3 regions of the Neobacillus sp. PVCKKU3 genome follow, and region 1 is predicted to be linked to each of the others. Evidence: riboswitches for the same ligand, from Rfam matches in the RefSeq annotation. Region 1 holds a riboswitch; each other region holds the start of a gene.
The links. A riboswitch is a leader RNA that binds a small molecule or an ion and turns the genes downstream of it on or off. The one in region 1 is predicted to bind cyclic di-GMP.

Region 1 (7,074 bases):
TCGGCAAAGGAAATCGACCGGGAATTAAACTGGAAACCGCGCTGTGTTGTCAGCATGTCCGTAATTTCTTTGCTCAAGTCGACATTGGACGCTTCAAGATAGCCCTGACGAATTTGCGCAGCCGGATTACCTAGCACTTCATTCGCTCCACCTGTAAACCGATAGACATTTCCACCTTGTTGGATTAATTGCTGAGGATTCACAAAGTCCACAAGCGCGATTTGCTGGTTCGTTGGTGAAATGACGCCATTTTCATTAACGGCAAACGCCGCTCCTTCTGGGATTTCCACCGGGGCCCCGTTTCTGTCCATAAGGTAACAGCCGTCTGCGTTTACCAACCGGTATGTGCCATTGCCTGCCGGGCTCTGCTGGAATGATCCGTTACGGGTATAGAACACATCGTTCCCTTTCCCCACTTGAAAAAATCCTTTTCCATCGATCATAAAATCCAAAGGGTTGTTGGTGGCTTTGGCTGCCCCCTGTTCCAAATTCAACTGTGCTGCAGTGATGTGCACCCCAAAGCCTGTACGGATCCCGTTTGGGGTCAATCTGCCGACTTCGCGATTGGCAGCCTTCTGATTATCGATGGAAATCGCCAAGTTTTCTTCGAAGGATGCCTCTCTTCTTTTGAATCCGGTAGTTTCGGCATTGGCCATATTATTGGCGATCGTATCTAACTTTTTCTGATAGGCATTTAAGCCGCTTGTGGCGATATATAGCGATGTATTCATGAGATTCATCTCCTTTGCTTGTGTGTCCATGAGGGGCAAGGATGAAGGACATTTTCTTGCCTGCCACGACTCGTTTTGTCCTTCATAGCCTCGATGAAGGACATTTCCCCACTTGCCACGACTCGTTTTGTCCTTCATAAGCCCGATGAAGGACATTTCCCCACTTGCCACGACTCGTTTTGGCCTTCATAAGCCCGATGAAGGACATTTCCCCACTTGCGACGACTCGTTTTGTCCTTCATAAGCCCGATGAAGGACATTTCCCCACTTGCCACGACTCGTTTTGGCCTTCATAAGCCCGATGAAGGACATTTCCCCACTTGCCACGACTCGTTTTGGCCTTCATAAGCCCGATGAAGGACATTTCCCCACTTGCCACGACTAGTCTTGGCCTTCATAAGCCCGATGAAGGACATTTCCCCGCTTACCCCAACATGCTCTGTCCTTGATAAAAAGATCCCCGTAAAACTGGTAAGAATCCAGTGTAAATTACACTCTACCAATCGAATTCAACAGCTCCAAAGACTTATCATAAGCCTGCAAAACCTTCTGATTCGCTTCGTAAATACGGACGTTTTCCATCATGTTCGTCATTGTCATTGTCGGGTCGACATTCGATTTTTCAATCATCTTATGGCGCAGTTGCACACCGGCCGGCAATTCGGTCAATAACGGCGGCGGGTTTCCGCCTCCCTCCAGCTTGAACAGTCCGTTCCCGTCTTTAATCAGGTCGTTCGGATTTTGAATCAACACAAGTCCAATCCGATCCAGAACCGTCCTCCTAGAAAGATCATCCGGATAAAGAATAATCTCCCCGTCCGCACTAATAGAAACATCGCCGCCGGCCAATTCCGCACTCGTCCGAACCGGCTGGCCATTAGGGTTTAGCACCGCATATCCCTCCGTCGTGCGAAGCTGCCCCGCCTCGTCGATCGTGAATCTGCCGTTCCGGGTATAGCGGACTTCACCAGCACCGTTCTCCACAGCGAAAAACGCACCAGGCTTTTGCCCATTTTGCACCGTCAAAGCTCGGTCATCAATGGCCACGTCTAAAGGATTGTCTGTGCTCACAAGGTCCCCCTGCATAAAGCTCGAGATATTTTCCTGTGCATAGACCCCCTGCTGCAGCGACCCAATCAAGGAGAAGCCTTTCGGATTCGAGCCATTGCCATTCCCAGAGTCATGAATCCGCTCAAGCAAAACCCCCGGGAAAGAACGTAAGGTTGTATCCACTTTTTTATAGCCAGGCGTTTCAATATTGGCTAAATTATTCGTCAACGCCTCCTGCCTTCTTTGCAAGGCAATCATGCCGGACGCCGCTGTGTCGATCCCTCTAAGCATCGTTATTCTCCCTTTTTTTAAAAATTTACTGGATTAATAGTTCCGTTGTATAAACGTTCATAATTTTTCCATCAGAGAACCGCTCGTTAAGCTTGTCTTTGATTTTTCCTTCGAAGGCAGTAATATCCTTAAAATCGTCTTTATTTGATTTAGACAGAATCTTGATAATGTCGCTTTCGATGATTGGCTTTATTTTTTCTGATTGCTTCAACGTTTTCTTGGAATCCATTTCAATCGAAAACTGAACTTGAATTAAGTTTTCCGAATTGAGGTTGGTGCTGATTTGCTTCGTTTGAATGGTCTGATTAGCGAGCTGATCAAGCGTCTTATCCTGTGAGCTTACAGGGTTATTTTTTTGATATTGATAGTAAAAAAGACCGCCCGCGATGATTAACACAAGAACTACACTTAGCGTTAGGATTTTTTTCATCATTTTCATCCTTTTGGTGTCAAAATTACAGATAGAGGTCGATTAATAGGCCTTTGATTTCCCCTATCTTATCAAGCAATTGAATATTTGCATCCTCTTTTTCTAAAATTTTCTTCGACAGCTCCAACAGATTTTTATCAATCTCTTTAATAATTTTTAGCCTCCTCCCCCTATTCATTGACGTGAAAGAATCCGTTATTTCTAAAGAGAGGCCATTTTTTACAACTTCCTGCAAAAAGGATTGAATTAATTTTTTATATTTTTGAAGATCAGCAGCCGTTCGTGACTGAACCAATCGCTCCCCTTGCTTTTGAATCCCGTCTAAAAGGGAGCTTAGCTGCTCTTTTACCAAATTGGTTTTTGAATCTGTCAATATCTGTTGAAATGAGGATGATTCAGCTTGCTTCGTTTCTTTTTGAAAAAACATTTTATCGTTTGTGACACCAAATCCGTGACTGACTTTCAAGAGAAAACACCTTCCAAACGCTTAAGTTTGTGATTGTCGATATTTGTAAAACTAAATTACAATAAATTATTAATTTTAGCAATCATTAGAAAAGGAGAAATTTATGACGACATTTATCGGTTTGATTCTGGCTATCGTTTCTATCGGTGTAGGGATGGTATTAAAAGGCGCATCGTTTGAAGCGTTGGCGAACCCTGCTGCCTTTTTAATTATTTTTGGCGGAACGATCTCTGCCTTGTTTATCGCCTTTCCCATGAGTGAAATAAAAAAAATTCCGATGCTGCTGAAAATTGCTTTTGTCGAACCAAAGCAGCCCAGCCAAGATGAAGTCATCAAGATGATGGTGGAGTGGTCGATGGTGGCGAGGCGCGAAGGCGTACTTGCATTAGAGGAAATTTCCGAGTCCGTCGAGGATCCTTTTTTAAAAAATGGCCTTGAAATGATTATTGACGGCAGTGACCGGGACCAAATGGAGGAAATTTTGTTTAGCGAGCTAGAAGCAGCGGCAGACCGGCACAAGGCCGGCAGCCTCGTCTTCAGCCAGGCGGGGACGTATGCGCCGACACTAGGCGTTTTGGGTGCTGTGGTTGGTTTAATTGCGGCGCTCGGAAATCTTCAGGACATGGACAAACTCGGACACTCGATTGCCGCCGCCTTTATCGCGACCTTGTTAGGGATTTTTTCCGGATATGTCCTGTGGCATCCAATTTCCAATAAACTGAAGCGCATTGCGAAAAAAGAGCAGGACCTGAAACTGATGATGATGGAGGGACTTCTTGCCATCCAGGAAGGGTTAACACCTAAATTGATTGAACGAAAGCTGGCTGTTTATTTGCCAACAAAGGCACGTTTGAAACAGGAGGAAATGGTCGTGAAAGAGGTCGAGAGTCTGTAAGACTGTGAGTTCAAGCTGGAAAAATAGAGGCTGCGTTTTGACTAGGACATCTTGTAAGAAAGGAGGAATAGAACGGTGAGGAGGCGGAGACTGCAAGATAATGATGAGCATATGGACGAAAGCTGGTTAATTCCTTACGCGGACCTTTTGACCCTGCTGCTTGCTTTGTTTATCGTCCTGTTTGCTTCGAGCAGTATCAATTCGGAAAAGCTGCAGCAAATCATGGTTTCGATGAATTCAGCTTTGAGCGGCAAAGGAAGCAGTTTGATTTTAAAAGAAAATGCCAGCTCTCCTGTGGTGAAGCCGCTCGAAAAAACTGCCGGCAAGGTAGAGAAACAGGAAGAGAATGAAAAATTGCACAGCCTGATGGAGAATATTCAAAGCTATATAGAGGCACGCGGCTTGGAAAAGGTCATCACCGTTCAGGACGAGCCTAAGGGAATCAAGCTTTCCCTAAAGGATGTCATTTTGTTTGAGTCCGGCAGCGCCGAATTGAAGGGAAATTCCCCTGCAATTTTGGGTGACTTGCTGGATTTGATTAAAGGAGTGCAAAACCCTATCAGCATTGAGGGCCACACGGATAATGTCCCGATTACCGGGGGCAGATTCAGGTCGAACTGGGAATTGTCGTCTGCCCGTGCTTTGTCCGTTCTTTACTTTTTTGAGCAAAATGGCATCTCTTCTGATAAATTGCAATTTGCCGGCTTTGGCGAGCAAAAGCCGCTGTATCCGAATGACACAGTAGAGCACCGGCAGGCCAACCGGCGGGTAGATATCATGATTCTAAAAGTCCAAGAATAATTTTTTCCCAATATAAAAAACGGGAAAACACTTGCTGAGACAAGTTGTTCATCGTCAAAATAGTAGTAATTCCATAAATCGTACGATAAAGGCAAACCCATTGAAAAATGGCGACGCAAAGCTACAGGGGCTAAGGTCATTGGTCATTCCGATCATCATGCTAGCCAGCTTCCGAATACGGACTCCTGCGATTTATGACAATAGAAGAGGAGTGGAAATGGAATGAATACATTATTAGCTAAATTCAAAAAAGAGTGGCACTTGTTTAGGGTGAATTACCATGAGCTGTTGCTTGCAGACTGTCTTGACTATGAGTTGCAGTGCAAGCTCGAACAAAAGATTACTTACCATAAAATGAGATTAAATAGTTATTGTTGAGAATTAATTCCTCCCTTGATTGGTTTTGGACATGGAAAATAAAGGTCTACGAATTTCTAACAATATCTGCGATAATAGTAATAGATTTGTGAGAGTTCATTCAAAACACCATCAAGGAAGGAAGCAGCAATGAAACAATCTATAAGTTCAAAATCCATCAGCCTGGCGCTCACTATATCCATTATTGCCATATCGTTTTCGGCTATCTTTGTGAAATGGTCCGACGCGCCGGCTTCTATTTTAAGTATGTACCGAATGTTGTTTGCCAGTTTGTTATTGGCCCCGATGGTCTGGGTGAAGCGCAAGGAGTTTAAAAAAGTGAGTCCAAAAAATGGCGCCATGCTCTTTTTCTCCGGAGTTTTTCTGGCCCTGCATTTTGTTCTTTGGTTCGGCTCCTTAAAGTTAACCACGGTTGCAAGCTCGACCATCATTCTCGCCCTGCAGCCGATTATTTCGCTGGTAGGCGGATTTTTTCTTTTTAAAGAAAGAACGACTGCTTCCGCACTGGCTACTATGGGGATTGCAATCATCGGAGCGATGATGATTGGCTGGGGAGACTTCGGCTTAAGCGCTGATGCCATCCGTGGCGATCTTCTCTCCTTTTTCAGCGTTATCGCGGTGGTCGGTTATTTATTTATCGGGCAAACCGTCGTGAAAAATGTATCCCACTGGATATACAGCTTTAGCGTGTTCCTCTGTGCGGGGATTGTGCTTGTTGTTTATAATCTATGGGCCGGAGTGCCTTTTCTCGATTATCCGCCTAAAGAATGGGGGATTTTCCTACTGCTAGCCATCGTTCCGAGCCTTAGCCATGTGATTAATAACTGGCTATTAAACTATGTGAACGCGACAACCATTTCGATGAGTATTCTCGGCGAACCAGTCGGCAGCACGATTTTAGCTGTCATTTTACTCGGGGAGCGATTATCAGGCTGGCAAATCGCCGGCGGCCTCCTCGTCTTGCTCGGCGTCTTCTTCTTCATGAGCAAAAAACAAAAAGCCGCCCCGCCAATGCAGAAAGCAGCTGAAAACGAAAACTTCCACATAAACGAAACCCCCGGGGCCTAAGCTCACGGGGTTTTTGATGCATGAGAACCGTCCGAGACAACTGAAAAATCGACTTTTTACTAACACTTTTTTAACCGGTCATGCATGTTTTGTTAAAAATCGGTAGATATCTCTATTTTCTTCAATAATGAATAGATGCTAAATTGCATATTTTTGTCTTTAAGCATGGATAATCCCCCTCTTGGTAATGGTTTCTCGACAATTCCATTACACCCAAATGGGGGATTTTTCTTTTTATTCGTAGAAATTATTTATCCTGAAAAACTTCCAATTATTTGCAAGTGTTTTTCAGTGGTCTCGAACCGTCCCTCTGCCTCAAAATGAGACACGAGAACCGTCCCCATGCATCATTGTGACTGCGGGGTTTTTAATGACGCAGTCGATGTGTACGCCGGCTTCGTTGGTGCCGCCGAATGGTTTGTTGCTGCCGAAGGCGATGTGGACGGTTCCGAATACTTTTTCGTCTTCTAGGACGTTACCGGTCAGGCGGGCTTTTTTGTTGGTGCCGATGCCAAATTCGGCGATGATTCTGCCATTGCCGTCACCTAGGATTTCCAGCAATCGATTTCCGTCTTCACCGCTGGCATCTACCAAACGGCCTTTTTCAAGAGTCAAGGTAATAGGTTCCTTCAAGACGCCGATTCCTGCAATAGATCCGTCTACAATGATACTGCCATTAGCGGAATCTTCAAGAGGGGCGATATAGCTTTCACCAGAAGGCAGGTTGCCGGATTCTCCTTTCTCACGAAACACGCCTGTGCTCGGAATCCCCCGTCTTCCTTTAATAGAGAAGGTCAATTTTGTATGGTCCTTTTCAATCGTAACAGCTTCGCCCTTATCTAAAAGTTCGCAATAATAGGCGGTTAGCTCCTCAACTTCCGCATAATCGGCCGTAATGGCTCCTTCCTGCAGCATGTCCATGGTGACGCCAGGCATGGTTGCCACCCGCGCTCCTTGTGCAGAG
Region 2 (7,074 bases), on a different contig from region 1:
CATAGCAATAGACGAGCAGAAAATCATTCGTTTCCCAAACTTCAAATCGATACATAAACCAGTGGTTGGGTACAGCTAAATACTGTCCAAATTGAAATGTTTTCTCTCCTAGTCGGTGGAAGGCAAACTCTGCATTCACCGTGGTATAGGATTGGCCAGCCTCTAATATGAGCGGCTGATTTTTCGAATATAGGTGTTCCATCCCTTCCAAAGTGGAAAGTCCTGTTTCTATTTTTGTCGCTACGATGACAGGAGATTGCTTTTTTGTTCTAAATTCATAATAGTCGATGATTTCACTGTCACTCCATTGGACATGGAGATTGGCTTCTTTTAGCAAATTGGCCCACTTCCCGACATCTGCCGGGTTTTCCAATCGCTCACAAGAGAGATAGGTTCCGTTCGGGGTTAAAAAGAAGTCAACGATTTGTAAATACCAGCTGTCACCAAACGTTGGTTTTTCCTTCAGGTGGTCAGGCAGCGACCAATAGTTTTGAATGAAAATGGGCCCCATAATCTCATGAAAGCTGCGTACCGAAATAATCATATCAAAAGAATGCTTAGAAAAATGGTCAAGGAGCTCCATAAAGCCGATTTGATAAAAACTCACGTTTGAGAGCCCTAGCTGCTTGGCCAACTGCCGGGCACAATGGATTCCGTTTTCCGACTGGTCGACTCCGGCGATTTCCGCATCAGGAAAAAGCTTTGCATACCAGCATGCCGACAATCCATTATCACACCCGATTTCCAAAATTCTCTTTGGCTTTAATTGCTTTTGCTGGCTTACCCAGGTGAGCAATGATTTGTGAAAGGACATCGTCCACGATTCTGCAGCTAAACTAAATGGCAGGGTTTGATTCTTTACATCATAAATGTTCCCTTTTCTTTTGCGGGAAATAAGCGGTTCCAGTTCCTCTGCCAAGACGGAATCTACAGCAGTAACGTGCTTCCAAAAGGCGAGCTTGCTTTTGCATTCTTTGATTCCGAGTGAATTAAAATAGTCGTCAATATTTGGTTTCTTTTGTTTCGTCTCAATTGACATACAATAATCTCCAGTTTATCTAAATTATTACTTATTATTAGGACTTGGTATTAAATTTAGTTAGTTTAATATTAAATGGTTTTTGTTATTTTATCAAAAAATTTTTACTTAATAAAAAAAGTGCCAGGTGCGATTAACTAATCGTCCCTGGCACTTTTCATGAAAAGCGTTAGCTCTTCTTTTGTTCTTTTTGATAAGCCTTCAACTGCTCGATCATCACGAGAAGCTCTGGTTCACTAATGGTTGGATATTCGTCAATTTTATCTCTTACGTATTTTAATTGGTCGGGCAGATCCGTTTTTTTATTTGAAAAAAGCGAGGCCACCGTTCCTGTTACAACCCCAATTAAACCGATTCCGACGAACATAAGTACACTTGCAATTAATCGTCCAACAGTTGTCTCTGGGTATAAATCCCCATACCCTACTGTTGTGGTAGTCACAACAGTCCACCACAGGGCATCACCATAACTGTCAAAGTTAGGTTCAATCCAGGCCATTGGGATGGCTGTTAGAAATAACAACGCAATAACGGTTATAAATAATTTATCAAAACGGTATTTTTCAATCAAAAGATCTAGAAGCGAATTATTTCTTTTCACGACGAGGATGAGCCGGACCAAGCGGATTAGGCGGATTAAACGAAGGGTTCTAAATAATTGATCGACGGGTATTAGTGCAAGAAGTTCAATCGGATGGTTTTTAGCAAATTCCCATTTATTTTTGCTTAACAACAACCGTATCACATAATCGACAGCGAAAAGCCCCCATACAAACCAGCCCAAAACATAATCTTCCCGCTCGGGCAATTCAGCAACCAAAGAAAAAATAATAAGTCCAGCTAACAAACATTCATAAACAAAACCAATCTTCCGTTTCAGCCTACATTCCCCCTTACCTAATTAATTTTAAGGGAAAAGCTTTGTAGAATACAAGGTTAAATGATGCATGGGGACGGTTCTCGTGCATCACTTCCACTTTTGGAAATAAAACATATCACTATTTGTCTTACTATCTGTTATAATTGCTATGTTTTTTATCGCTTTTCTATTTCAGGAGGTTCTCCTATGAATCAATTGTTACAATTAAACACGATATTTATTAGTATAATAATAGAAGCAATTCCTTTTATTGTGATCGGCGCGTTTGTTGCGGCACTGATTGAAGTGTTTGTTTCAGAGAATATGATTGTCCGGATCATGCCGAAAAATAAGATTCTTTCAGTGATAACTGCTAGTTTCGTAGGCGCAATTTTTCCAGGCTGTGAATGTGGAATTGTTCCAATTACGAAAAGATTAGTCGAAAAAGGTGTGGCCCTTCCCGCCGCGATTTCGTTTATGCTCACCGGACCAATTATCAATCCGATTGTTCTTTTTTCAACGTATATCGCCTTTGGCAATAGCTGGACGATGGTTTGGTATCGTGCCGGGTTTGCCATTGTGGTTTCGATTTTAGTCGGGATTGTTCTTTCTTTCGTGGTCAAGACGAACCAGTTAAGGCTGAATGCCGATGAACATGGTCATGTCCATGACCATTCGAAACAAAATACGAAGCAAAAATTGGTCAGCGTGATCACTCATACCATCGATGAATTTTTCCACGTCGGAAAGTACTTGGTGATGGGTTCGTTAATCGCTTCAGCGATGCAAACCTTTATCCCGACTTCTACGTTGGCTGCACTTGGACATTCCAAAGTAGCGGGTGTTCTTGTCATGATGGCGCTGGCGTTCATTTTATCAATTTGTTCTGAAGCGGATGCGTTTGTTGCTTCGTCTTTCAGAAACACATTTTCACAAAGTTCAATTGTGACATTCTTGGTGTTTGGTGCAATGGTTGACATCAAGAACCTGCTGATGATGTTCGGAACGTTTAAGCCAAAATTCGTTATCCTGCTTGTTTCGTTAATTTCAGCATTCGTATTTATCGGTTCACTATTACTGTAAAGGAGGGAAGAATATGTTTCGCGTCGTGATTTTATTATTGTTTACCAACTTGTTTTTCTATTTGCATTTATCAGGAAACATTTCGAAGTATATTAATATGAAGTATTCCTTTCTTTCCTACAGTATGATTTATGCCCTATTCTTCCTAACTATTGTAGAAGGAATCAGATGGTACTTTAAAGAGAAAAAATCAGAGATAGAATTGGAATGTCATGAATGCCATCACGATCATTCACATGACCATAAAAAGCCTTCTTTTGGAAAAAAGCTAAAAAGAACGGTTTCGTATACGATGATTGTTCTTCCCGCTTTGACAGGTGTGTTTTTGCCGGTAGCGACCCTAGATTCACAATTAGTTAATGCCAAAGGATTTAGTTTTCCTACGTTAGAGGACGGGGCCGACCGTTATGGCATGCACCAAATATTAAATCCCGACATGAGTAAATTTATGGGCCAAGATGCATTTACGGATTTAGTCAAAAAGGAATTCAAATCGTATAAAGGAAATGACCATATTACCTTAACAGATGAGGACTATTTAAAAGGTCTGGAAGTCATCTACAACTTTTCCGGCGAATTTGTTGGGAAAACCATGACGATGAAGGGTTTTTCATATAACGGTCCGGGGTTAAACGGCAACCAAATCTTCTTATTCCGATTTGGGATTATTCACTGTATTGCCGACTCTGGTGTGTTCGGAATGATGATTCAATTCCCTGAAAATGTCCACATCCCAAATGATCAGTGGTACGAAGTAACAGGAACGATGGACACGATGTATTATCAGCCTTTTAAAATGAAAATTCCTATTTTAAAAGTAACGGATTATAAAATCATCGAGCAGCCGAAAGATGCTTATGTTTATAGGAATAGTTTTTAAAATAAAAAAGAAAGCTCCAAGCACTTTAAAAAGTCCATGGAGCTTTCTTTTTCAAGTGGCTTCTAGAGTTGCCCTTTTTTAGATGAACCCTAGTCAGCAAAGCCAGAATGGAATAACACCTTTCTTGTATCGTAACGTTCTAAGGCAACCAAAAATAACCTTCTTTTCAACAATTCTTTTTCTAAGAATTTATAATTTTTGTCGGCCATTTTTAGTAAAGCTGTTATGTACCCCTCTATAATATTTTCATCACTAAGTTCCACCACATCCATTTCAAGTTCGTTGTCATAAACATATGTAGTCAAAATGAAATCCCCCTAAAATATATACTATTTTAGGCAGCTCAGCCATCATAGTTTCAAACCTTAGACCTGTAGCTTTGCGTCCCACTCTTTCGAGAAGTTTGCCTTTATCTAAATAAACTAATTATTTATATTATATTACAATTTTTTCAAATATTACATAACAAAAATTATAAAGATTCATGGGAAGATGCATGGGGACGGTTCTTATGCCTCATTTTTGCTAGAAATTGAGGCGCGAGAACCGTCCCTATGCATCATCTTAAAATTAGCTTTTGATTACTTTTTCTTTCTTTTTGCTTTCATCTATTGGTGCAGGCGCAGTACTTTGGTCATTGGCAGTCAAATCGATGCCATAATCTTTAGCAAACACCATATGAGTTTCCACAAGAACGTCCTTCGTGTTTTCATCTAAATTGAAAACTCGGGCACCGCGCAATCTATTTCGGTCAGCCCCTGGTAGGCCGTATGCGCCAAAACCTGTGCTGCCTGAATAGCCAAGCAAGATTCCATAATAATTACCCATATAAGTATTGACATGGTCGTGTCCACAGAAGACCCCTTTGACATCCCCTCTTTCTAGCATTGCTGAAAACATTCCGCTGTTGATTGGACCCGGGCATTCCTCTTCATTTCTTTCACCCACAATATTGTGTTTAATCAAGGCCTTTGCGTGATGGGCATCCGTTCTTCCGTCAACACTTCCAAACCACATAAATCTGTGCTCCCAAAGCGGTATATGAATAAATACTAGCGATGGAACTTTATGACCCCATTGCTGTTCCAGTTTTTTTGACGTCTCATAATACCAGCTGACTTGGTTCATACGGAGCCAGTCCCAGGTTGGGTATCCTTGAAAATCTTGACCCGCAATCGTTTGAGGGGCATATCTTCCACTGTCAAGCAGCCAGAGGTTGAACGCTGCATCTGTCCCTTTTGAATTTTTGATAAGAAGATTCATGTTACCCGTACCTGTAACGTCTTTTACCCCAGGTGTGTTCATATTGTATCGGTAAGACATATAAATGCCCAGCATATCTTCCTCATTTAGGCCGCTTTTTGGAGTGGAATCCTCATCATGATTTCCGTATGTAATGGCCCACTTAATCCCTCTTTGCTCCATCGGCTGGGCCACATTGTTGATGGCTTGTTTCATTTCGCTAGGAGTGTCACAGCCCCCAGTGATGTTGTCTCCGTTAAGGACTACAAAATCCGGTTTCTCTGTATCAAGGACCTTTTCCATCAGTTGTATGGTACGGCGGTCAATATTTTCATCATCCTGTGTATCATTAAACTGAACAATCTTGAATTTGCCGTCTGGATTAAATTGAAGCTTCATATCATCATTTAATTCAGCATAAGCTGTCCCAGTAAACAAATCTTTTGGAAGGCCAGCTGCTCCGAGTGTTAATGCAAGTGTACCTATACCTCCGATTTTGATAAATTTCCTTCTGTCCATTTCTTTTTGTGAATCCAGATTACTCATAACAAAACCTCCTCTAGTTTTTTAAGTTCACAGTTTAAAAAATATATCTATTAATAACATAGCAAGGAGATTTTAATTCTCTGTATAGGTTATGTAAATTGTTGATTATAAATTGGTAAAGAATTCTAGACAAAGATAATCCATCTAATGATTATGAAAAATACATTAAAAAGAATCGTAAAAAATCACACCAAAATTTAGGTGCTAATAGAAAAACAGAGTAGCCACTGGTAGGACCACCCTGTTTTCAGTTGATTATTTTAAGGTCAATTTTACAATGGTTAAATATATCCTTCCTGTTTTGATTTAGCCTCCTAAAAATCTGCAATATATCTATCTAGTTTTTATAGCATTAAATGCATCCTTCAAGGCATTGGCTGCCTGGTTGATGGCGTTATGCGCCTCCGCTAACACCCCTGGCATCCAGAAGAAACCGTGAATCATTCCGTCATAGCGTGTCGCTTCCACCGGTACGCCTGCTGATTTCAGCCGTTCCGCATAGGCTTCCCCTTCATCGCGTAACGGGTCAAAGCCTGCCGTAATCACCAGCGCTGGCGGAAGTCCGCTTAAGTCCTCTGCCAATAATGGCGAAGCATACGGATTTTGGCCATCCTCTTCATTACGAAGATAATGATTCCAGAACCAGACCATTGTATTTTTTGTTAAAAAATAACCCTCGGCATTATCACGATAAGAGTCCGTGTCATAAGCGTGATTGGTAACAGGATAGATAAGCATTTGATAGGCAAATGAAGGGCCTCCCTGTTCACGAGCCATTAAGGCCACAACTGCTGCAAGGTTTCCGCCAGCACTATCACCTCCTACTGCAATACGCTCAGGGTCTACTTGAATCTCGGCAGCATTTTCCGCCACCCACTTAGCTGCAGCATACGAATCCTCAGCGGCAGTCGGGAATTTGTGCTCAGGTGCCAATCGGTAATCGACAGAAACAACGACACAACCCGCCCTGTTTGCCAACATACGGCAAGGCACGTCTACAGTATCCAGGTTGCCGATAACCCAGCCCCCGCCATGGTAATAAACCAATGCAGGGAATGGCCCTTCACCCGCCGGCGTGTAAATGCGGACAGGAATTTCCTCTCCCTGTACTGGAATGGTCCTGTTTTCTACTTTGGCTACCTCTTCAGGCGCACCTGCTAATAAACTAAAATCACCCATCCTGGCTAGTTCAGGGGTAAGCTGCTCCATAGGCGGCGCACCGGCGGACTCTAATTGTTTTAAAATAAACCATGCCTGCGGATCAATATTTGACATGAAAAATCCCTCCTTAATTTTGCTATCATCTTGGTTATCGTGTGCTAGCAGAGAGGTAAACCCTTCATAGCCTCTTGCTGCAACATCATCACATATTAATCGATATAGCCCTACTCCACCCGCAAAGGCAAGGAATCCCCGGGGCTTACC
Region 3 (7,074 bases), on a different contig from region 1:
ACCGTGGCTTCCGTGTCCAGTATAACAGCGCAATCGGGCCATACAAAGGCGGTCTGCGCTTTCATCCATCAGTTAACGCCAGCATCATTAAATTCTTGGGCTTTGAGCAAATTTTCAAAAACTCATTAACAGGCCAGCCTATCGGTGGCGGCAAAGGCGGCTCCGACTTCGACCCTAAGGGTAAATCAGACCGCGAAATCATGCGCTTCTGTCAAAGCTTTATGGCAGAGCTTTATCGCCACATTGGCCCAGACGTCGACGTACCTGCTGGGGATATCGGTGTCGGCGGAAGAGAAATCGGCTATCTTTTCGGTTATTATAAAAAAATCCGCGGCGGCAATGAGGCTGGCGTTTTAACCGGAAAAGGCCTCGGCTACGGCGGAAGCTTAACAAGAACCGAAGCGACCGGCTACGGTACCGTTTATTTCGTGCAGGAAATGCTGAAAGATCAAGGCCTAAGCATCGCCGGCAGCACCGTCGTTGTCTCTGGATCCGGCAATGTTTCCATCTATGCGATCGAAAAAGCTACCCAGCTTGGCGCTAAAGTTGTAGCCTGCAGCGATTCATGCGGCTATATCTATGATGAAAACGGCATTAATGTCGAGACTGTGAAACAAATTAAGGAAGTGGACCGCAAGCGCATCAGCGAGTATGTGAAGTACCATCCGGAAGCGCAGTACTATGAAGGCTGCTCCGGCATCTGGTCAATTCCATGCGATATCGCTCTTCCTTGTGCAACACAAAATGAAATCAATGAAGAGTCTGCAAGAATGCTGGTGGCAAACGGCGTGAAAGCTGTTGCAGAGGGCGCTAACATGCCATCTACTCTTGAAGCAGTCGATGTATTTTTAAACAACGATGTTCTGTTTGGCCCTGGAAAAGCAGCCAATGCCGGCGGTGTTGCAGTTTCCGCACTAGAAATGGCACAAAACAGCCAGCGCTTATCTTGGACGTTTGAAGAAGTCGATGCTAAACTGCATCAAATCATGATTAACATTTATCAAAACGCTGTGAAGGCATCCGAAGAGTACGGTTTCCCAGGCAATCTGGTGGTTGGTGCCAATATTGCCGGATTCACTAAAGTCGCTGACGCGATGATCGTGCAGGGCGTTATCTAAGATATTTGAAAAATCCCCTTTTGACGAGGGGATTTTTTTGTGTCTGCATGTTTTGGGGTGTGGTTGGTTACATTAACCATTGTTCAATTTAAATAGGAGGTTCGAATGATGGATAAAAACCTTGAAGGCAGCACCCATGAATTTGTCGAAAAGCTACATGAAAATCAGGCAAAGGATTTAAAAAACAGACAGAATCAGGGCAGTGATACGCCTAGTAAGAAATTGCCGAATAAGACACATTAAAGGCAGTAAGGAGGAACTTTAACTTAAAACCCTCCTTACTGCCCACTAAAATAATTATTTTCCCAATTTTCTAATTATAAATCATAAGTATCATATCATAGCGTTACCTATCGATAGGCGCTAGTATTTCTTACATTATCTATAGAGCATATTAATAGCCGAGGACTACTAATTTCCTCGGCCACCTTTATTTATTTTAAACTAAAATACACTTTTTTAACATCAGATCCATCATGGAGATTAATAGAGACATAGTAAGAACCATTTGATAAGCCCTTAGTACTTAAGTTGTAGATATACTGATTTGATGTTGGGTCATATCTAAACGCATCTCCTGTATTAGGTGTACTGTTGACACCTACCGATAATTCAGTACCTAAAGCTACATCGGTTATTTTTGTAAACGAAATGGTTGCATTTGCAGTTGAGACAAATGCTCCTTGAGAATCGGTCAATTGGAATTTAACAGGGATAGTGCTGCCTGCCTTGAACACGCTTGAACCATTGATAATTGGTTGAAGAACCCCACCAAAATTGTAGGCAACGTTATATATGATTGTCTTATTGAATATATTTCCAGCCCTGTCTGTTGCTGTTAACTCAACAGTGTGTAAACCAGCTGTTGCCGTATTTAGTGTACCGCTTCCTTCAGTTGCAAGACCAGATAATGCATCTGATGCAGACCATGTAGCAAGTTGGTTAAGCGTAAAAGTACCAATGTTTGATACAACTCCATCGTTTTCAAGAGTAAGGCCGCCAATAGTAATGACAGGTTTTGTTTTATCAATTTTTAAACCAAATACAGTTACTTGAGCACTAGTATTCCCTGCCTTATCTGTTGCAGTACCAGTAGCAGATTTGTTTAAACCTTCTTCACTAAGGGTAACAGGTTGTGTGAAACTTGCTACACCAGATAAGTTATCATTTGCAGCAAATGTAACAACTACGTCATCATTATACCAACCGTTTGAGTTAGCTTTCCTATCAGGGCTACCTGAAATTGTTGGAGCAGTTTTATCAATATTAATACCAGAAACCGTTGCTGATTCACTATTGCCAGCCTTATCAGTCGCAGTACCAGTGACAGATTGGCCTGCGCCTTCACCAAGAGTTTTATTGCCGGTTACACTTGCTAAACCAGATAATGCATCGTCTGCTGTAAAGCTTACTGTAACATCTCCATTATACCAACCAGATGAATTTGCTGCTCTGTCAGGGCTACCTGATATTGTAGGTTTTGTTTTATCAATATTGATACCAGAAACCGTTGCTGATTCACTATTGCCAGCCTTATCAGTCGCAGTACCAGTAACAGATTGGCCTGCACCTTCACCAAGAGTTTTATTGTCTGTTACACTTGCTAAACCAGATAATGCATCTTGAGCATCAAAACTAACTGTTACATCCTGATTATACCAACCATCAGAATTAGCCACTTTGTCAGTGCTTCCTGAAATCATAGGTTTTGTTTTATCAAAATTTATTGTAATTGGTGCAGAAGTACCTATATTTCCAGCTATATCACTAGCTGTACCAGTGATAGTATGAGTTCCGTCTTCAGAAACTATAACAGGTGCAGATACTGAGCCTGGTAAAAGACCAGATCCACCTTCTTCATCTACAGCGGAGAAATTAACTGTTACATTTTGGTTATACCAGCCATTAGTGTTTGCAGCTCTATCAGGAGTAGCAGTGACTACTGGAGCAGTTGTATCTAGTACTTGTTTCTTGGTTACAACAAATTTAATGGTGTCACCAAATTTATTTTCTAGGCTTGCTCCTTGTTGATTGTTATTAGTGATGACAACATTAGTACTATTAAAGGTAAATGAATATGTTCCTGGTTGTAAGGTAGGATCAACTTGAATAGTTGCAGGAACATTTTTAGAACTATCTTTGCCAGCTAGGTTTACTGTAACTAAATTGCTAGTAGTAATACTCCCATTTGCAGCAATTGTAAAGTTTGTAGGTAATTTAACGTCTGCATTAGTCATATTACCATCCGAACTTACAATAAGATTAAAAGATTGGGTTGCTCCTTGCTCAACAGATACATTAGTGGATGATGCAACTAATTCAGAGGTAGTAATCTCAAGTTCACCTGCCAAAGCAAAACCTGTTGGGACAAGACCTGAAATTGCCAACGCAGTAACTGCGCTTAGGGCTTTTTTGCTTAATACATTTATAAAGCTAATTTTCTCCATAACTTTTCTCTCCTCTTAAATAATGATTAAGAGGGCCGGTTACACTACTAACTCCATATAACCTAAGTGTCCAGATTGCCGGTTATATATCATCGCTTCCCAAAAAATTAAAAGTATCACCTGAAGTTATAATTTCCATAGCTCACCCTCTTCCCATTAACCCCCTATATCGATATCACCTTCATAGGGTTCGTTCAGTATATAGAACTAAATATCTATGAAAATATTATAATTTAAACTATAGTTTATAGGTATTTTTTCCCTTCGACATTACCCAACTGATTTTCGACAAAATCAGCAAAACTAAGTAAGTTTGATTAAAAGTAAATAACTTCAACAATAGTGGAATATATATTTTTATAAATAATTTGTGAGAAAACCGCACAAACGGTTTATTAATATGCTGGATACAGAAAAAAAGTGCACTAACCTTAGTTAGTGCGTTTAAAAGATAGGAGGAAAATAAAGTTAGAATTTTACACCCTTCTATATTAAGAATATATTAAACGATAGTGGAATTGAATGTTTTTCGAATGACAAGATCCGTCAAAATTTTATTCCTTTGTAGAAAAATAATTATTTAAATTGTAAATTTTCTCAAGTAACATAATAAAAAACGGAATAAAATTACGGCTTAATAGGAGAATCGTCATGAAACATTTCGGGCGGCATCATATCTATTTGTTCTTCATGATTCCTTCCATAGTTTTGACAGATTTATTTATTGTTTTCCCCGAAGAGCTGGAATGGAATATTGTTTTCTTTCTTTGCATTATGGTCCTGTTTGACCAAATTAATCTGAAGGTTTTTTCCGGTTTCGACTATTCCTTTTTTCATGTCATATTATCATTAATCATATTTGACCGTTTCTCCATTGTTTACGGTTTCATTTATTTGCTTGTTGATTGTTTCGTTGCTAGCTTCATTCAAAAAAGAGGCAGCATTCAATCCAGGATATCCTTGCTCACCATGTATATTATCACTATCATTATCTGCAACGAGATTTATAATGTTTATAGTGACAAGACTTATTTTGCTCGGTATCTAACTTTACTGCTTATGTTGACTCTAAGCATAGTTTTGAAATATGTCTATGTGTATTTAGAGACTGGGACAGCATCTAGTAAGCTATTTTTGGACCGGTTTGGACCTATGATGTTTGAAGTAGCTGTTATATTCCCTATACTATCTTTCTTCAATCAGCTTGAGGTTAATCTGGTACTTATTCTGTTTCTAACCTACTATACGATCATTGGATACCTGCATAAGCAGTTTATTTCGATTAATCAATCCCAGATCAATTTATTAACGAAGAAGATAATGAGAAAATATGACATCCCTATTGTTTTTATGGATTTGAAAGATATAAAGGGTGTTTATTATCCTAAGAAAAAAATAATTATCATCGACGAAAAAATGGATTACCCTGAGCAATTACAAACTATTTTTCACGAGCTGCTTCATTATCAAATACAAAGGTATTTTAAAATTCCAAGAAAATCAGAGGAACTTATTATCACATTATTTGAAGCCGCAGTTAGCTGGTACTATATCATAACGATTAAATACAGCTCGGAAATAGAGTAGGGGAAGGGGGTATATTATGGCCACTCCATTGGGGCATGAGTTAAGAAGATTAAGGTTAGAAAGAAATTTACGACTTGAAGAAGTTGCAAAGGGGACTGGAATCACCCTTCAATATTTAAGCATGCTTGAAAAAGGGGATCGTAAGTCTGTTTCGTTTGAGATCATGGCGGATATTTCAAGATTTTACGGAGTGCCGTTAGACTATTTTGCCGCTTTCCTAAAAGAGGCGGAATCCAAGCAGCTCTCGGACGTAGAAATCATGCTTTGGCAGGCAATTAATGAAAAGGTGCGGGAAGATATTTATTTTAAAAAAGGGAATTCGCTAAAAAGTATTTTTTCGAAATTGTTCCATTAGACCCAAAGGGGTGGTTTCTACCACCCTTTTAAAATTTTTAAAATCCAATACTTCCTGTATTCAGCGCCACATAAACCAGCCCAAACAGCCCCACCATCGTAACTGCAACAGCAACCCCAAAAACCTTAAATTTACGAAGAAAAGTAAAGCAAATAGCGGGCACAACCATCAAAACAACAAAATAAAACACTGTCGAATTTATGTATTGATACACGAACTTAAACAATTCTGCTTGTTCAAGCCCCATGACATAGAACAGGAGCCAGCCAATAATAATCCCCAGAATTACCTGTATACACACCTTCATATGAATCTTCATCCCTCCTAGTCTACTTAATTTCTATTCTTTTAAGCTATAACCCTACTAAAATTATAAAATACCAGTAATATAGGATACTAAACCATAGCAAAAGGCACCTCATCACAAGGTGCCTTCATCCTAATCCTTATTTATTCATACTCGCCAAAAACCCGCCCAGCAGGTCATCGGCATCAAGATCCTTCTCATCGGCTTCATCCTCAGTAGGGGACATGGCCTGGTCGATGGTCTCGAAAGCAAACTCGTCCAAATCATCATCAGCCAAGTCAATTCCTACAGCTATTTCTTCTTCAAAAGGGCTCTTCGAAAAAGATAGTGGCTCAGGGGCAGGGAATGCCATATTCTCCTGCAGGTACAACGCCTCATCAATATCTACAGCCTTGCTGTTCAACGAGGCCAGCAGTGCGGTCGACCTTACCGGGTCGGAAATCAACTGATAAAGAATGCTTCCCAGCAGTGCTTCGGAATGCTCGTGCTTCAGCCAATCACGCTGTGCTTTCGTTAGCCCCTTGGGGAGGGGGATGGTGACCGTTTCCTTTTCCCGGGAAAAGGACTGGCCGACACCCTCCATAACAAACGAAGCAATTTTGCTGGAAAAATTCCGGCGTTCTGTTTCCTTAATTTTTTGAAGCTGTTTTAATATGTGATCCGGAGTATCAGAAGGGATGCGGAAGGATAAAGCCTGGCCCCTTTTGATTTCGTTTTCGGATGCCTTTTTCATAGAATCACCCTAAAATTAACTTTTTACTGGTGCTTTATCTTGGGCAGCCCTTTGCTTCTCAGTTTTACGAACAAAATCCGTAATTAACTTATAATAAGCATTCGACATCATCCAAATGCTTTCCTTCTCGTCCTCAAAGAAATCAATGTTAAAACCATCTAAACCGTTATTCAATGCTTTTAAATATTCCTTTAAAATGATGGACCCGCCGCCGACAAAGTAGCAGATTTCAGTCTGCGAGTTCTTAGACCAGACATTACGCAGCAAGCGGTATTGCTTTTTCGCAAGGTCTAGCAGGATGCGGTCGGTGATGTCATGGACACTTGTCCGGCTTCCTTTCACCATGATGTGATTACGGTCGTTTTTCTTCGTAATAATTTCTACGACATCGCGGCGGCTGTCGAGCTCCACACCGTGTTTTTTACGAATTTCCTCACGAATCATTTCTAGCGATTCGGATACCCCAAGATTAAACCCTTGCGCCTTGTCATCGTCGACATTGCGGTTTTTAATGACGGCGATGTCCG

Region 2: another riboswitch for cyclic di-GMP. It lies ahead of ACNQGS_RS21860 (hypothetical protein); the one in region 1 lies ahead of ACNQGS_RS12175 (DMT family transporter).
Region 3: another riboswitch for cyclic di-GMP. It lies ahead of ACNQGS_RS03680 (PxKF domain-containing protein); the one in region 1 lies ahead of ACNQGS_RS12175 (DMT family transporter).

Annotation. Positions count from the first base shown of each region.
Region 1 covers NZ_JBLVQN010000015.1:71,971-79,044, reverse strand. The annotation lists gene ACNQGS_RS12205 (flagellar hook-basal body protein) at 1-869, opposite strand, end outside; gene ACNQGS_RS12200 (flagellar hook-basal body protein) at 1,221-2,072, opposite strand; gene ACNQGS_RS12195 (flagellar basal body-associated FliL family protein) at 2,098-2,502, opposite strand; gene ACNQGS_RS12190 (YaaR family protein) at 2,528-2,968, opposite strand; gene motA (flagellar motor stator protein MotA) at 3,072-3,863, shown strand; gene ACNQGS_RS12180 (OmpA family protein) at 3,939-4,664, shown strand; cyclic di-GMP riboswitch class I at 4,745-4,840, shown strand; gene ACNQGS_RS12175 (DMT family transporter) at 5,172-6,110, shown strand; gene ACNQGS_RS12170 (aminopeptidase) at 6,426-7,074, opposite strand, start outside.
Region 2 covers NZ_JBLVQN010000038.1:3,284-10,357, forward strand. The annotation lists gene ACNQGS_RS21840 (methyltransferase domain-containing protein) at 1-1,039, opposite strand, end outside; gene ACNQGS_RS21845 (potassium channel family protein) at 1,209-1,886, opposite strand; gene ACNQGS_RS21850 (permease) at 2,088-2,981, shown strand; gene ACNQGS_RS21855 (TIGR03943 family putative permease subunit) at 2,995-3,861, shown strand; gene ACNQGS_RS21860 (hypothetical protein) at 3,951-4,166, opposite strand; cyclic di-GMP riboswitch class I at 4,196-4,279, opposite strand; gene ACNQGS_RS21865 (metallophosphoesterase family protein) at 4,432-5,649, opposite strand; gene lipP1 (LipP1 family hormone-sensitive lipase) at 5,983-6,924, opposite strand.
Region 3 covers NZ_JBLVQN010000003.1:157,542-164,615, forward strand. The annotation lists gene gdhA (NADP-specific glutamate dehydrogenase) at 1-1,118, shown strand, start outside; gene ACNQGS_RS03675 (DUF4023 domain-containing protein) at 1,227-1,361, shown strand; gene ACNQGS_RS03680 (PxKF domain-containing protein) at 1,553-3,565, opposite strand; cyclic di-GMP riboswitch class II at 3,590-3,674, opposite strand; gene ACNQGS_RS03685 (ImmA/IrrE family metallo-endopeptidase) at 4,217-5,152, shown strand; gene ACNQGS_RS03690 (helix-turn-helix domain-containing protein) at 5,169-5,507, shown strand; gene ACNQGS_RS03695 (hypothetical protein) at 5,545-5,814, opposite strand; gene ACNQGS_RS03700 (hypothetical protein) at 5,954-6,547, opposite strand; gene ACNQGS_RS03705 (Alp7A family actin-like protein) at 6,563-7,074, opposite strand, start outside.